2 linked regions of the Nisaea sediminum genome follow. The protein of the gene in region 2 interacts with the protein of the main gene of each other region in a pairwise test. Links are inferred from orthologs where the notes say so. Each region holds a gene or a part of one and is shown on either strand. Other genes may lie near its edges.

What was found.
Region 1: the proteins of IG122_RS08030 (region 2) and dnaA interact in binary tests that used the Escherichia coli proteins (3 or more experiments, as listed by UniProt). The link is inferred for Nisaea sediminum from one-to-one orthologs.

The regions. Positions count from the first base shown.
Region 1 is NZ_JACZCQ010000006.1:525,529-533,485, forward strand. What follows is about bases 3,605-6,424. They hold dnaA (chromosomal replication initiator protein DnaA), read right to left. Parts: upstream 5,811-6,424; coding sequence 4,398-5,810; downstream 3,605-4,397. Other genes in these bases: dnaN (DNA polymerase III subunit beta), read right to left, coding at 3,605-4,212. Also shown: gyrB (DNA topoisomerase (ATP-hydrolyzing) subunit B), read right to left, coding at 1-1,802; DNA replication/repair protein RecF, read right to left, coding at 1,827-3,005; more of dnaN, read right to left, coding at 3,094-3,604; rpsT (30S ribosomal protein S20), read right to left, coding at 6,550-6,816; IG122_RS14535 (enoyl-CoA hydratase), read right to left, coding at 6,917-7,693; IG122_RS14540 (hypothetical protein), read right to left, coding at 7,747-7,957. UniProt on the Escherichia coli protein: Plays an essential in the initiation and regulation of chromosomal replication. Binds in an ATP-dependent fashion to the origin of replication (oriC) to initiate formation of the DNA replication initiation complex once per cell cycle.
Region 2 is NZ_JACZCQ010000003.1:614,399-622,372, reverse strand. The notes cover bases 2,409-5,245. They hold IG122_RS08030 (replicative DNA helicase), read right to left. Parts: upstream 4,665-5,245; coding sequence 3,153-4,664; downstream 2,409-3,152. Other genes in these bases: rplI (50S ribosomal protein L9), read right to left, coding at 4,878-5,245; alr (alanine racemase), read right to left, coding at 2,409-3,153. Also shown: DNA repair protein RadA, read right to left, coding at 1-377; IG122_RS08045 (ABC transporter ATP-binding protein), read right to left, coding at 392-1,180; IG122_RS08040 (MlaE family ABC transporter permease), read right to left, coding at 1,197-1,970; more of alr, read right to left, coding at 2,017-2,408; more of rplI, read right to left, coding at 5,246-5,492; IG122_RS08020 (DUF2232 domain-containing protein), read right to left, coding at 5,560-6,549; rpsR (30S ribosomal protein S18), read right to left, coding at 6,592-6,846; rpsF (30S ribosomal protein S6), read right to left, coding at 6,850-7,338; fabD (ACP S-malonyltransferase), read left to right, coding at 7,646-7,974. UniProt on the Escherichia coli protein: The main replicative DNA helicase, it participates in initiation and elongation during chromosome replication. Travels ahead of the DNA replisome, separating dsDNA into templates for DNA synthesis.

The sequences.
Region 1 (7,957 bases), on a different replicon or contig from region 2:
GCCTGCTCGGCGAGCCGTTCGAGATCGGAACCCAGGATCTGGGTCCCGTCGGCGAGCCTCAGGGTGACCCCGTCGATGCCGTTGCTGATCAGATAGGCTTCCAGCTCCCGGTCATCCTTCAGATAGGTCTCCGAGCTGCCCTTCTTGGCCCGGTAGAGCGGCGGCTGGGCGATATAGAGATGGCCGCGGTCGACCAGCTCCGGCATCTGCCGGAAGAAGAAGGTCAGCAACAGGGTCCGGATGTGGCTGCCGTCGACGTCGGCGTCCGTCATGATGATGATCTTGTGGTAGCGCAGCTTCTCGATATTGAACTCTTCCGAGCCGATGCTGGTGCCGAGCGCGGCGATGATTGTGCCGATCTCCTGGCTGGATAGCATCTTGTCGAAGCGCGCCCGCTCCACGTTCAGGATCTTGCCGCGCAGCGGCAGGATCGCCTGGGTCTTGCGGTCGCGCGCCTGCTTGGCGGAGCCGCCGGCGCTGTCGCCCTCGACCAGGAAGAGTTCGCAGAGCGACGGATCCCGCTCCTGGCAGTCGGCCAGCTTGCCCGGCAGGTTGGCAATGTCGAGCACGCCCTTGCGGCGGGTCAGCTCGCGCGCCTTGCGCGCCGCCTCGCGGGCGGCAGCGGCTTCATAGGCCTTGGAAACGATGCGCCTGGCGTCCTGCGGGTGCTCCTCGAACCATTGCTGCATCTTCTCGCCAAGGATGGACTCGACCACCGGCCGGACCTCGGAGGAGACCAGTTTGTCCTTGGTTTGGGAGGAGAATTTCGGATCCGGCACCTTCACCGAAAGCACGCAGGTCAGGCCCTCGCGGGCGTCGTCGCCGCTGAGTTGGGCCTTCTCCTTTTTCGCGATCCCGCTTTCCTGGGCGTAGTTGTTGACCGTCCGGGTCAGCGCCCCGCGGAAGCCGGCGAGGTGCGTGCCGCCGTCGCGCTGCGGGATGTTGTTGGTGAAGCAGAGCGTGTTCTCGTGATAGCTGTCGGTCCACTCCATCGCGACCTCGACGGTGATCCCGTCGCGCTCGCCGATAACCACGATCGGTTCGTGCAGCGCCTGGTGGTTGCGGTCGAGATATTCGACGAAGGCCTTCAGGCCGCCCTCGTAATAGAGGTCGACCTTCACCGGCTCCGCTTCGCGCGCGTCGGTCAGCAGCACATGCACCCCGGAATTGAGGAAGGCGAGCTCGCGCAGGCGATGTTCCAGCGTCTTGAAGTCGAACACGGTCTTGGTGAAGGTCGCGGACGACGGCAGGAAAGTGATCTCGGTGCCCTTCTTGCCGTTCGCGGGACCGACCACCTCGAGCGGCGCCTCGGCCTCGCCGTGGCGGAAACGGATGACATGCTCCTTGCCTTCGCGCCAGATGCGGACCTCGAGGCTCTCGGACAGCGCGTTCACGACCGAGACGCCGACGCCGTGCAGGCCGCCGGAGACCTTGTAGGAATTCTGGTCGAACTTCCCGCCCGCATGGAGCTGGGTCATGATCACCTCGGCGGCGGAGACGCCCTCCTCGGAGTGGATATCAACCGGGATGCCGCGGCCGTTGTCCGTGATCGTCGCCGATCCGTCCGCGTTGAGCGTGACCGTTACGAGATCGCAATGACCTGCCAGCGCCTCGTCGATGGCGTTGTCCACGACCTCGTAGATCATGTGATGCAGGCCCGAGCCGTCGTCGGTGTCCCCGATATACATGCCCGGCCGCTTCCGGACCGCATCAAGACCGCGCAGGACCTTGATCGATTCGGCGCCGTACTCGGCCTGCTCGCCATTCGCGCCGTTCTGTTCCGGAAGATCGTCTTGTGCCATGTCGGCTCCCAGTTACGCAGGTGATCAGTCGGACCGGACCGCGCCGTCCTCGACGGCGAAGAACTGACCGGCGCCCTCGAGGGACGCGAAAAGCGCGCGGTCGGTACCGGTCATCCAGACCTGCCCGCCGAGCGCGAGGAGAATATCATAAAGCGCGGCCCGGCGGCCGCTATCGAGATGCGCCGCGACCTCGTCCAGCAGCAGGACCGGCACCGCGCCGGTCTCCTGCGCGCCGAGGCGGGCATGGCCGAGCACGATGGCGATCAGAAGCGCCTTCTGCTCGCCGGTCGAACAATGCGGCGCCATCATGTCCTTCGGAAGGTGACGCACAAGAAGATCGCTGCGGTGCGGGCCCGGCACCGGGGCCGGCTCGCTGCCGTTGAGACGCCGCGTGGCTTCGAGCTGCGCCTTCAGATCGTCCTCCACCGCCAGCGCAGGCCGGGTGGCGATATCGGCCTCGACCTCTCCTTCGAGGGAAAGCTCGGCGCCCGGGAACGGGCCGGAGCCGGCTTCCGTCTCCGCGTTGAGGCGCGCCACCAGACCGGTGCGCGCCGCGGCGATGGCGACCGCCTTCTCGGCGATGGATTCCTCGAGCGCCGCAAACCAGGCCCGGTCGCGGGTCCCGTTCTTCAAGAGCCGCGCCCGCTCGCGCAGCGCATGGGTATAGGCGTTCACCCGGCCGGCATGGTCCGGATCGAAGGTATAGACCAGCCGGTCGAGGAAGCGGCGCCGGTTGGAGGCGCCCTCGATGAAGAGCCGGTCCATCTGCGGCGTCAGCCAGGAGACGGAAAGATGGTCTGCGAGGGCGGACTGGCTTTTCGCCGGAGCGCCGTCGATCCGCACAAGCCGCTTCTCGCCGCCGGAGCGGCCGTCACCCTCCGGGCCGGGATCCCGTCCGGTACCGATTGAGACCGTGCCCTCGAGCCCCTCCACCTCGGCGGCGACCGCCCAGTTGGCATGGCTGCCATCCGGCTGCGCGCGTCCGACCTCGGAAATCTGCGCCCGGCGCAGCCCACGGCCGGGAGAGAGGAAGGAGACGGCCTCGAGCAGGTTGGTCTTGCCGGCCCCGTTCGGGCCGGTCAGGACCACCGCCGGCGCATCGGTCTCGATGCGGGCGGCGGTATAATTGCGGAATCCGGTCACGGACAGGCGGCTGACGCACGGCGAAACCCGTCCGGCGCTGATCTCAGCCGGTCCGGGCATCGGTCGGGACATGTCCGTGTTTCGCAATGCGTTCAACATTTCCATTCGTGCTGGCTCGGCCGCCGGGCCGCCTGGGACCGGTCCGTCCTCAGACGCGCATCGGCATCAGCACGTAAAGCGCGCTCTCGTCATCCTGGTCGAGGATGATCGTCGGCGAGGCCTGATCGGCGAGCTTGAACACCGCCTTCTCGCCCTCGATCTGACCGGTGATGTCCAGCAGGTATTTCGAGTTGAAGCCGATCTCGAGATCGCTCGCACTGTAATCGACCTCGACCTCTTCCTGCGCGGTGCCGTTATCCGGGCTGCTCGCCGAAAGGGTCAGCTGGCCGCTGGTCACGGCGAGTTTCACAGAGCGGGACTTCTCGGTCGAGATCGTCGCCACGCGGTCCACCGCCTCGGAGAAGCGCTGACGGTCCACATGCAGCATCTTGTCGTTGCCGCTCGGGATCACCCGCTCATAGTCCGGGAAGGTGCCGTCGATCAGCTTGGTGGTGACCACCGTATCCTCGAAGGCGACACGCAGTTTGGTGTCGGAAAGGGAGACCGTGACATCGCCCTCGACCTCGCCGATCAGCTTGTAGATCTCGTTCACAGCCTTGCGCGGCACGATCACGCCCGGCATCTCCTCCGCGCCCTGCGGCAGCGGCATCTGCACCCGCGCCAGACGGTGGCCGTCGGTCGCGACCGCGCGCAGCACCTTGACGCCATTGGCGTCGGCCGCGTGCAGATAGATGCCGTTCAGGTAGTAGCGGGTCTCCTCGGTGGAGATCGCGAAACGGGTCCGATCGATCAGCATGCAGATATCGGCCGCGCTGATGACGAAGCTGTGCGGCAGGGCATCGCCGCTGAGGGCGGGGAACTCCTCCGGCATCAGGGCCGGCAGGGAGAAGTTCGAGCGCCCGGCGCGGATCGTGACCCGGCTGACATCGCCTGTCGCGGCCAGCTCGACATCCGATCCCTCGGGCAGCTTGCGCACGATATCGTAGAGCGTGTGGGCCGGCACCGTGACGACGCCGGGCTCCGCCACTTCGCAGGCCACGGACTCGACGATGTCCATGTCCATGTCGGTCGTGCTGAGGGAGAGCCGGCCATCCGCCGCCTTCAACAGAACATTGGACAGAATCGGGATCGTATTCCGCCGTTCCACCACACTTTGGACGTGTCCGAGAGGCTTCAGCAAAGCCGCGCGATCAATAACGATTTTCATATTCTTCTACTTATCGGCTGGAACGTTGATCCCCAATTTACCCACCCGCCGGCAGCCATGGGCCACCATATGAGGCAGGTCCGTGAAACTATAGCACAAGTGCATGGTGCTTGCGGTAGTTTCAAGGGCAAAAAAGTTCGCTTTTCTGACCTATTGGGATCGGCGCCGGAAGCGGCCTCCGGGGGTCAGGATTCCAGCATCCGGCGGAGCAGGTCGACATCGTCGTTGAACTGCTTGTCCAGGCCCCGAAGCTCCTCGACCTTCTTCACCGCGTGCAACACCGTGGTGTGGTCGCGGCCGCCAAATTTCCGCCCGATATCGGGCAGCGACTGCGAGGTGAGCTGCTTGGAGAGATACATCGCCACCTGGCGCGGCCGCGCGATCGCACGCGAGCGGCGGGCCGAGTGCATCTCCGAGAGCCGGATCTGGAAATGGTTCGCGACCTGACGCTGGATTTCCTCGACGGTGACCCGGCGGTCATTGGCCCGAAGCAGATCCGCCAGGACCTCCTGGGTCATCTCCAGCGAGATATCGCGACCGACCAGCGTCGAATGCGCGACGATCCGGTTCAGCGCCCCCTCGAGCTCGCGGACGTTCGAGGAGATCTTGTGCGAGAGGAATTCCAGCACCTTCTCCGGCATCTCGACGCCGAGCCGTTCGGCCTTCGACTGCATGATACCGAGGCGCAGCTCGTAGTTCGTCGGATGGATATCGGCCACCAGACCCCAGCCGAGGCGGGAGCGCAGCCGCTCCTCCATGCCTTCGAGGTCGGTCGGCGATTTGTCGGCGGAAATCACCACCTGGCGGTTCTGGTCCACCAGCGCGTTGAAAGTATGGAAGAACTCTTCCTGGGTGGAATCCTTGCCGCTGATGAACTGCACATCGTCGATCATCAGCAGGTCGACCGAGCGGAACTGTTCCTTGAAGGCGACCGTATCACGGAAACGCAGCGCCCGGATGAACTGGTACATGAACTTCTCGGCGGAGAGATAGATCACCCGCCGGCGCGGATCCTTCTGCCGGACATGCCAGGCGATGGCATGCATCAGATGCGTCTTGCCGAGACCGACCCCGCCGTAGAGGAACAGCGGATTGAACGGAACCGCCTCGCTTTCCGCAACCCGGCGGGCCGCGGCGAAGGCCAGTTCGTTCGGCTTGCCGACGACAAAATTGTCGAAGGTGAATCGCGGATCGAGCGGCGCCTCGAAATCGGGCCGCGCCTCGGGCTCGTAGGCACCCCTCACCGCCGGTGCCGGCATCGGCGCTCCGATCTCCGCGGCATCGGCAGCAAGGCCTTCGGTCTCGGACGCCTCGGACACCGGTTCGGCCTTGGCCCGGCCCGCGGCAAAGATTGCGATCGATTTCACGCCGGGATGTTCGACAGACCAGATCGCGCGCAGACGATCGGAATATTGCGACCGCACCCGGTCGCGCACGAAGGGGCTCGGCGCCCGCATGATCGCGGTGCCCTCGTCGATGCCCTCGAAGCTGAGAGGCTTCAGCCAGTTCCGGAAAACCGCATCGCCCAGTTCGGTCCGCAACCGACCGCGCACCCGCGCCCAGCATAGTTCCTGATCACCGGCCACGTCCGCGGTCATTTGCCCGCTCCCGCCAACATGCCGCCCCGGTCCGAATTCACCCAACACATTCAAACCTCTTCTTGTCCCCTCTTCCAACGAAGCTTCGGTCATCTAGTTGCCCCACCCAATAATGACCGGCCAGTCAGACCGTCTTAACCCCGGACGCACTTTCCCCAGCGGAAATCGCTCCCGGCGACGCCCTGAACTCTTCGGGTTGTGCGAAATAAAACTTCGAAATGCTGAAGTTCTTACTTGGCGCTCGTGGTGAAAGCCTGTCCGAACCACAACATATAGCGAGCACCGGAACTGAAGTTTTGAAATTTACTATTCATTTTGTTTGCACCCCAGCGCGGCAACAGGCAGCCAAACTACCCAAGAGCCCCCCTGTGCGCAACCTAGACTCTGTCCAAAATGACGATTTTTTTTCGTTCCGGGCGCGGATCTTTTCCTTGACAGAATCAATCTCCGCTTTGAATCAAAGCCTTGAATTCCGTCCTTCAAAGATGACATCGCGTTCCGATTTCATCCTCCGGAAGGAAGTTATTAACATACTGTTTTTAATGAGATTTTATAACTAAACGCGCCGCATCGGGGCACCCGGCCAGGCTGCCGGACCGGATTCCGGTCACCAAACCCCAACGAAACTGTCATCGAGCGGTCACGGAAAGCCGTTCCCAGGCAAACACGGACGGCAAATATGAAAAAGCCGCGGCAAGGGCCGCGGCTCTTCAATCCAGTCCTGTCGGCGCGACAGAACTTAAGCGGAAATCGCCTTGATGCGTGCGGACAGCCGCGACAGCTTGCGGGCCACGGTGTTCTTGTGCAGAACGCCCTTGGTCACGCCACGCTGCATTTCGGGCTGCGCGGACTTGAAGGCGGCCTGGGCCGCTTCCTTGTCCCCGCCGGCAATCGCCGTCTCGACCTTCTTCACGAAGGTGCGGATCCGGCTGATCCGGGCATGATTGACGACCCGGCGCCGTTCGTTCCGGCGAATACGTTTCTTGGCAGACTGATGTTGCGCCATTTGCTTCTAATCCCAGCTCGATGCGCGGAAAATCAAGAGCGCGGCTTATAGACGAGTGCCCCCGTCGCGTCAACCGCGTAAATCCGACTGATTTCAGGAATCAGCGGTGTTTGAAATTGGGCTGCCGTTTTTCCGCGAATGCCGACATGCCTTCCTTCTGGTCTTCGGTGGCGAACGTGGCGTGGAACAGCCGCCGTTCGAACTTGATGCCCTCGGCGAGAGTGCTCTCGTAGGCCCGGTTCACGGCCTCCTTCGCCATCAGCACGGAGGGGCGCGACATGGCCGCGATCCGCTCCGCCGTCTTGATCGCCTCGTCCAGCAGCTCGGCTGCCGGAACGATGCGGCTGACAAGGCCCGCGCGCTCGGCTTCCTCGGCATCCATCATGCGGCCGGTCAGGCACATTTCCATCGCCTTCGACTTGCCGACGAAACGGGTCAGGCGCTGGGTACCGCCGGAACCCGGAATGGTCCCGATGGTGATTTCCGGCTGGCCGAACTTGGCGGTGTCGGCGGCAAGGATGAAGTCGCACATCATCGCGACCTCGCAGCCCCCGCCGAGCGCATAGCCCGCGACCGCCGCGATCACCGGCTTGCGGCAGCGGGTCAGGTCTTCCCAGCCGCTGGTGATGAAATCCTCGCTGAACACGTCGGCAAAGCTCTTGCTCTGCATTTCCTTGATGTCGGCGCCGGCGGCAAAGGCCTTCTCGCTGCCGGTCAGGACCATGCAGCCGATCTCGTCATCCGCCTCGAAGGCGGCGAGCGCCTTGCCCAGCTCCGCCATCAGCACGCTCGACAGCGCATTCAGCGCCTTCGGCCGGTTCAGCGTGATCAGGCCGACCGGCCCGCGCTTCTCGATTTCAATACATTCATACGCCATCGGATCGCTCCCATTCATCCGTATACCGTCCGGCCCTTGGCGGACCGCTCCGGTCACCTTGGCAATAAGGAAAACCGGACCAGCATTTCTCCGCCGTCCGGTGTGAAATCCAGCGTGAGTCTCTCCCCCTCGCGCTGGAAGCTGTCCTCCCCCGCACCGCTCCAGCCGAGCTGGCCGAGGGTTTCCGCGTAGAAGGACCGGATCTGATCCGCGGAGACGGGTCCGCGGGCAAAAGCGACAACGATCCGGCCGCTGGCCGCATCG
Region 2 (7,974 bases):
AGCGCTTCTTCGCCCGAGACATAGGCGCAGAGGCAATGTTCCGAAAGCTTGGCCGTAACCTGCAGCAGCAGCGTGGATTTGCCGATACCAGGATCGCCGCCGATCAGGATCACCGAGCCGGGCACGAGGCCGCCGCCGGCGACCCGGTCGAATTCGGCAATCTTCGTCACCCGGCGCGGGCGTTTCTCGGAACTGCCGGCGAGATCGACGAACTCGATCCGGCGGCCCTTGGCACCGCTGAGGCCTTTCGGCGCGCTCTTCTCGACCACCTCCTCGACCAGCGTGTTCCAGGCGCCGCAGGCATCGCATTTGCCGGCCCATTTGGGCTGCACGCCGCCGCATTCCTGACAGACATAGCGGGACTGGGATTTTGCCATCGCCGCGTGCCCCGTCAGGCCCGGCGCGTCACCAGTTCGATCGGGCCTTCCTCGAGGCCGTTGATGAACTGGTGCACATAGGGATTTCCGGAATTGTCGATCTCGGTGGTCGGGCCCTGCCAGATGATCTTGCCGTCGTAAAGCATCGCGATCCGGTCGCCGACCCGGCGCGCGCTGTCCATGTCATGGGTGATGGTGAGGGCGGTGATCTTCAGGTCCTTGACGCATTTGACGATCAACTCGTCGATGATGTCGCCCATGATCGGGTCGAGGCCCGTGGTCGGCTCGTCGAAGAACACGACGTCGGGATGGGTCGCAATGGTGCGGGCGAGGGAGGCGCGTTTCCGCATGCCGGTGGAAATCTCTCCCGGATACATCGCTCCGACGCTTGGCTCCAGACCGACCTGGCCCATGAAGTCGAGGGCCAGCTTGTGCGCCTTTCCGCGGGGCATGCGTTGTGCCTCGACCAGGCCGAAGGCGACATTTTCCAGAACGGTCAGCGAGTCGAAGAGGGCGCCGGCCTGAAACAGCAGGCCGAAGCGGTTCATCATGCCGTGCTGCTCGGAGGGAGTCAGCTTGAGTACGTCGACGCCGTCGATCTCGACCGTGCCGCCGTCAGCTTCCATCAGGCCGGTGATGGTTTTGATCAGAACGGATTTGCCGGTCCCGGACCCGCCGATCACGACGACGGACTCCGCCGCCGCGATGTCGAGGTCGAGCCCGCGCAGCACATGATTGGAGCCGAAGGACTTTTGCAGGCCCCGGATCCGGATCTTGGGATTTGCCGCCGTGGTTTCGGCCATCGCGCTTTCCAGCCGTCTAGCGGGCGAAGAAGAGTTCGGTGATCAGGTAGTTCGATATCAGGATCAGAATGGAGGCCGATACCACCGCGTTGGTCGTCGCCCGGCCGACCCCCTGGGCGCCGCGGCCCGAATGGTAGCCATGATAGCAGCCCATGACGGCGATCAGGAAACCGAAGACGGCCGCCTTCACGAGGCCGGAGACCACGTCCTGTGTCTCGAGGAACTCGAAGGTGCTCTTGAGGTAAGTCCCGGCATTGAAGCCAAGCTTGTGCACACCGACCAGATAGCCGCCGAAAACCCCGATGATGTCGCCGATCAGCACCAGGAAGGGCAGGCTGATCATGCCGGCCAGGACCCGGGGGACGACGAGATACTTGAACGGATTGGTCGAAAGCGTGGTCAGCGCGTCGACCTGCTCGGTCACCCGCATCGTGCCGATCTCGGCCGCCATCGAGGCGCCGATCCGGCCCGCGACCATGAGGCCGGCCAGTACCGGGCCGAGTTCTCTCGTCATGGAGAGCACGACGACGGTGGAGACGGCGCTCTCTGCGTTGAACCGCGCGAAGCCCGTATAGCTCTGAAGTGCCAGAACCATGCCGGAGAAGAGCGTGGTCAGTCCGACCACAGGCAGGGAGTAATAGCCGATATCGACGATCTGGCGCATGAGCAGGCGCCAGTAAAGCGGAGGACGGACGCAATGACCGAGCGTTATCCCGGTAAAGATCGTGAGCCGCCCGGTTGCGGCAAGGAACCCAAGGAAGGTCCGTCCCACGGCTGCGAGGAAGGTCATGCGCTGGCGTTTCCCCCGTGGGATCCGGGCATCGGGATACGCATGATCAGGACTCTCCGCTCGCCGCTTCGATGTAGCGTCGGGTATAGCGATGGCCGAGAGCTGTCAATATTTCATAACCGATGGTTCCCGCGTCATCGGCCGCGTCGTTCACCGTGTAATGCGCTCCGAGCAGCTCGATATAGCCGCCCGGATAGACTTCGGTCGGATCCGCGTGGCTGACGTCGACGGCAAGCATGTCCATCGAGACCCGGCCGACCACGGGGAAGCGCTGGTCGCCGATATAGGCCGCGCCCTTGCCCGAAAGGCAGCGCAGATAACCGTCCGCATAGCCGACGGCTACCGTGGCGATACGCGCATCCTTGGTCACCTTGTACGTGCCGCCGTAGCCGATGCTGTCGCCTGCGAGGACGGTGCGGACCTGCAGGATGCGCGCCCGCAGCCGGACAACCGGCTCCATCGGGCTCGGTTTGCCGTCTTCCACCCGGCCGCCGTAAAGCGCGAAGCCGGGGCGGGCGAGATCCAGATGATAATCCAGACCGAGAAAGATCCCGGCCGAGTTGGCCAGGCTTGCCCGCAGCGGCCGCTTTAGACGGCGGCGCTGGTCGGCGAACCGCGCGAGTTGCGCCGCGTTCTCCGGGTTGCCGGGATCGTCGCCGCTGGCGAGATGCGAGATCGCGTAGAGCCAGTCCGGGCCGGTCAGCAAATCGGGATCCTCGGCCACACGATCCATCTCGTCCGGCGACAGGCCAAGCCGGTTCATCCCGGTGTCGATATGCAGCATGGCCGGCAGCGCCCGGCCGGCGGCGACGCACATTTCGCGAATGCGTGAGACCTGCTCCAGATCGTTGATGACCGGGATCAGATCGTGCTCCGGAATGACCTGTTCGGTCCCCGGAAGCAGACCGTTGAGCACGGCGATTCGGGCGCTGGGAAGGATCTTTCGGAGGGCGATCGCTTCGTCGACGGTTGCGACGAAGAAGGTCCGGCAGCCAGCCTCGAAGAGCGCCGGAGCCACCTTGTCCGCGCCCGTTCCGTAGGCGTCGGCCTTCACGGCCGCGGCGCATTCGCTCTTTCCGAGCCGCTGCTGCAGGGACAGGTAGTTCTGTTTGACCGCGCGGAGATCGACCACGAGTTCCGACGCGGCATCGGAGCCGCCGGCTGCCGGAGAGGTATCGAGCATCAGAAGCTGTCCGGGATGTGATCGTCCGAGACGAAATTGGAGAATTTGGTCGTCGAGCCTTCGAAGTGCAGCGTGACGGTGCCTGTCGGGCCGTGGCGCTGCTTGCCGATGATGACCTCGGCCTTGCCGTAGGACTTCTCGCAGCGGTCCTTCCACTGGTCGTGCCGGTCGTGGAACTTCTCGTCGGACTCATCGATGCGCTGCGCGGGTTCGCCCTTCTCGAGATAGTACTGCTCGCGGAACACGAACATGACGACGTCCGCGTCCTGCTCGATCGATCCGGATTCTCGAAGGTCGGCCAGCACGGGGCGTTTGTCCTCGCGCTGTTCGACGGCGCGTGAAAGCTGGGACAGGGCGATGACCGGCACGTCCAGTTCCTTGGCGATCGCCTTCAGGCCCTGGGTGATCATGGAGATTTCCTGCACCCGGTTGTCGGCCCGCTGACCGGCGGAAGGGCGCATGAGCTGCAGGTAGTCGACCACAATGAGCGAAAGTCCCTGCTGGCGCTTCAGGCGCCGCGCGCGGGCGCGCATGGTGGCGATGGTGATCGCGGGGGTATCGTCGACATAGAGCGGCGCCCGCTCAAGGTCCTGGCTGGAGGCGACCAGCTTCTGGAAGTCCTCGGTCGTCAGCTCGCCGCGCCGGATATGCTCCGACGAGATCTCGGTCTGCTCGGCCAGAATACGCGTGGCGAGCTGTTCGGCCGACATTTCGAGCGAGAAGAAGGCGACGACCTGGCGGTCGAGTTCCGGGTCCTTGAGCGCGGCGGTCGCGACATGGAAGGCGATGTTCGTCGCCAGCGCGGTCTTTCCCATGGCCGGCCGGCCGGCGAGGATCAGCAGATCCGAGGGGTGCAGGCCGCCGAGCTTGGCGTCGAGGTCGGTCAGACCGGTGGAAATACCCGCAAGCCCGCCGTCTCGCTTGAAAGCCTCCTCGGCCATCCGGACGGCGGTGGTCAGGGCCTCGCCGAAATCCTGGAAGCCGCCCTGACTGGAGCCGCGTTCCGCGAGACTGAAGAGTTTCGATTCCGCGGCCTCGATCTGATCTGCCGCCGGCAGGTCGAGATCGTGCTTGTAGGCCACGTTGACGATCTCGCCGCCGAGATCGATCAGTTCGCGGCGCAGGAAGCTGTCATAGATCGCTTGGCCGTAATCGTCGGCATTGATCACGGTGACGACGGAGGCGGCGAGCCGGACCAGATACTGCGCGCCGCCGGCCTCCTGCAGGGAATCGTCCTGATCGAAGAGCGGTTTCAGGGTCACCGGGTTGGCGATCTGGCCTTTCTCGATCAGCCGGCCGCAGGCGGCGAAGATGCGCCCATGAGCCGGGTCGGCGAAATGTTCAGGCGCCAGATACTCGCTGACCCTCTCGAAGGCACGGTTATTGACCAGGATCGCGCCGAGCAGACCTTGTTCCGCCTCTAGGTTGTGGGGAGGCTCGCGGTATTCGCTGGTCTGCGGTTCCGCGCGCGTGAGAGATGTGATGGTCGAGAATGGCTCTGAACTGGACATCAGATACACATACCAAGAAGGGCTGTGGACGTCTTCAGCAATCTTATCCCCAAGCCGTGATTTATCAAAGACTTACGGCTGTGTATAAAGCTGAATAGCGGGGATATCTCGGATTTGCGGCCCGAAAACCAAGGGCTTGACCCTGTGAAAAAGAAAACGGCCGCCCCGACGGGCGGCCGTTTCCGGAACAGTTGGTGAGAGACGCGAAAAGGCTCAGGCCTCCGCAGGCTTCTCTTCCTCGTCGGCGGCCGCCTCGGCAAGGCCTTCCTCAAGCAGCTCGGAAGCGGCTTCGGCCGTCAACTGGGCTTCTTCCTCTTCCTCGGCTTCCTCGGCTTCTTCGGTGCCGACGGCACGGCCAAGGAGTTTCTGCTGTTCGGCTTCGTCGGCGCTGCGGGCGATGTTGACGGTGATGTTCACCGACACTTCCGGATGCAGCACGACGCGGATCTCTTCGAGGCCGAGCATCTTCAGGGCGCGGTCGAGCACGACCTGGCGCTTGCTGACGGTGACGCCCCCGGCGGTGACCGCGTCCGCGATGTCGCGGGAGGTGACGGAGCCGTAGAGCTGGCCGCTGTCGCCGGCGGCCCGGATCACCGGAACCACCATGCCCGCGAGCTTGGTCGCGACCTGTTCGGCCTCACCCTTGCGCTCGAGGTTTTCCGCTTCGAGCTGGGCGCGCTGGCCTTCGAAGTGGGTCAGGTTGTTCTTGCTCGCACGAAGGGCCTTGCCCTGGGGCAGCAGGAAGTTGCGGGCGAAGCCCGGCTTCACGTTAACGACGTCGCCCATCTGGCCGAGACGTTCGATACGCTCCAGAAGAATGACTTCCATTTCTCTTACTCCTTTGTGGCCGGGGCCTCTGCCGCGAAGCTGCGGCGCGGGCCGGTTCCGACCGGGATCACGTTTGATTCGAATTCCGTGCGATCCGCCCTTTCAGATCCGCCCAGTGATCCACCAGTCCCGCCAGGATAAGCAGTATCCAAACGAGCTGAAGGAAGGATGCCAGGTAGGGAACGAAGGACAGAATCATCAGCGTATAGGTGGCAGGCAGAAGCCAACGCTTGCCGTTCGACGCTCCGGCGAGGGCATGGACGAGCCCGAGACCGGAGAGCAAGAAGGGCAGACACAGGATCGGCACCGCGTTCCAGCCGAGATAGCCGAGGGCTCCATCCGCGAGCATCGCCGCCAGAGCAGCGATGGCGAGCGGGAAGGGCGCCCAGACCGGCAATCGGATGTCCCGCATTCGGGGCGACGGCCTCAGATTGGCGTCGAAGCGTGCGAGCACGCCCTGGGCCAGAAGGCCGTTGACGAGGGTCAGCATGGACCATTGCAGTCCGGCAATGCCGGGTAGAACGGCAACTGTGAGGTTTATAAGGGCGTCCACCTGTTCCTGGGGCAGGGCGAAGATCCCTTCGCTCGCCGTTCCCATCGCATTGAACATCCCCTCGACCTCGGTCCGGACCATGGCTTCCAGACCCGGACCCTGCAGGCCCGCGACCAGAACGGCCGTCAGCAATCCCACCGCGGGGAGCGCCGTCAGCCACATAACCAGCATGCCGGCCGGATACCATTCGAGTTCCGTGCTCTCCGGATCGTCGTTCAGCGGTCTCGCCAACAACGCCTTGCGTGTCAGCAGCACCGCCGGCAGACCGGAAATGATCACGAAGAACAGGCCGGCCATGGAATTGGCGGCGAGCAGAACGATCGCCCCCGCAACCAGGGTAGCGGTCAGTCCCGCAATCCACCCCCGCGCAAGCGAGAGGGCGAAGAGCGGAAGCGGAGACAGGAAGGCGAGCAGAATCGCTCCGAACGATCCGAGGATCGTGGAGAGATACATGAGCGCGCTCGCGAGTGCCGCCGCTCCTATGGGAAACCACTTTGACCACATCTTGCCTCGTCGAACCCGCGAAAGCAGGTGTCGGCTGATCCCTTAGCTGAGCACGTACGGCAGCAGGGCCATGAAGCGGGCGCGCTTGATGGCTTTCGCCAGCTCACGCTGCTTCTTGGCCGAAACGGCCGTGATGCGGCTCGGAACGATCTTGCCGCGTTCGGACAGGAAGCGCTGCAGCAGCTTGATGTCCTTGTAGTCGATCTGCGGCGCATTCGGGCCGGAGAACGGGCAGGACTTGCGGCGGCGCATGAACGGCTTGCGAACGGCGGCGCGGGAAATCGTAAGAGTGCTCATGGATCAGTCTCCCTGGGCTTCGCTGTTGTCACGGTCGCCGCGGTCGAAGCGGTCGCCGCGATCCGGACGGTCACCACGTTCCGGACGGTCACCGCGTTCCGGACGGTCGCCACGGTCGAACCGGCCGCCACCCGGACGGCCGCCACGGCCACCGCGGTCGCTGCGTTCGGACTTGGCGAGAAGAATCGCGGATTGGCCTTCCGGCACTTCCTCGATGCGCAGGCTGATGTAGCGCAGCACGTCTTCGTTGATGCGCATCTGCCGTTCCATCTCGAGGATGGCATCGGACGGGGCATCGACGTGCATCAGCACGTAATGGCCCTTGCGGTTCTTCTTGATCTTGTAAGCGAGGGAGCGCAGGCCCCAGGATTCGGTGTTCTTGATCTCACCACCCATGTTGGTGATGATCTCGGAGAAATCGCTGGTGAGCTGCTCGGCTTGGGCGGACGAGATGTCCTGGCGTGCAATGAACACGCACTCATAGAGAGGCATTTTATCTCCTTACGGATAATCAGAACGCCCCGTTCAAAGGGACGCTGCTAAGCCGGCTCTGCCGGCAAGGAGTTATGTAATATCCCGCCCCGGCACCGGGGTGCCTTAGCGCGGGACCGGCGGAATATACACAAAACCCCAAGGCGTGCAACCTGAGAGACGGTTCCGCTTGACAGCGCTTTTCCGGCTCGTTCTCTTTGGCGCCGCTGATAAAGAGGGCGTGGAGCATACGCCGCCTTCATGCGGGCGCGAGGCCCGGCGCGGAAGGACAGAACGATACCTTGGTTAAAATACAAGGATTTCAAACATGACGACGGTTCGCGCATTCACGTTTCCCGGCCAGGGTTCCCAGGCGGTCGGAATGGGCAAAGCGCTCGCCGAGGCCTACGGCGCCGCGCGCGAGGTTTTCGAGCAGGTTGACGATGCGTTGGGCGAGCCCCTGTCCCGGCTGATGTTCGAGGGGCCGGAAGAGGAGCTCGTCCTGACTCGTAACGCTCAGCCGGCGCTGATGGCGGTAAGCCTTGCGGTGGTCCGGGTCCTGGAGGCCGAGAGCGGCAAGTCGATCGGGGACATGGCGAGCTACGTCGCGGGGCATTCCCTCGGCGAGTATTCCGCCCTCGCGGCGGCCGGCGCGCT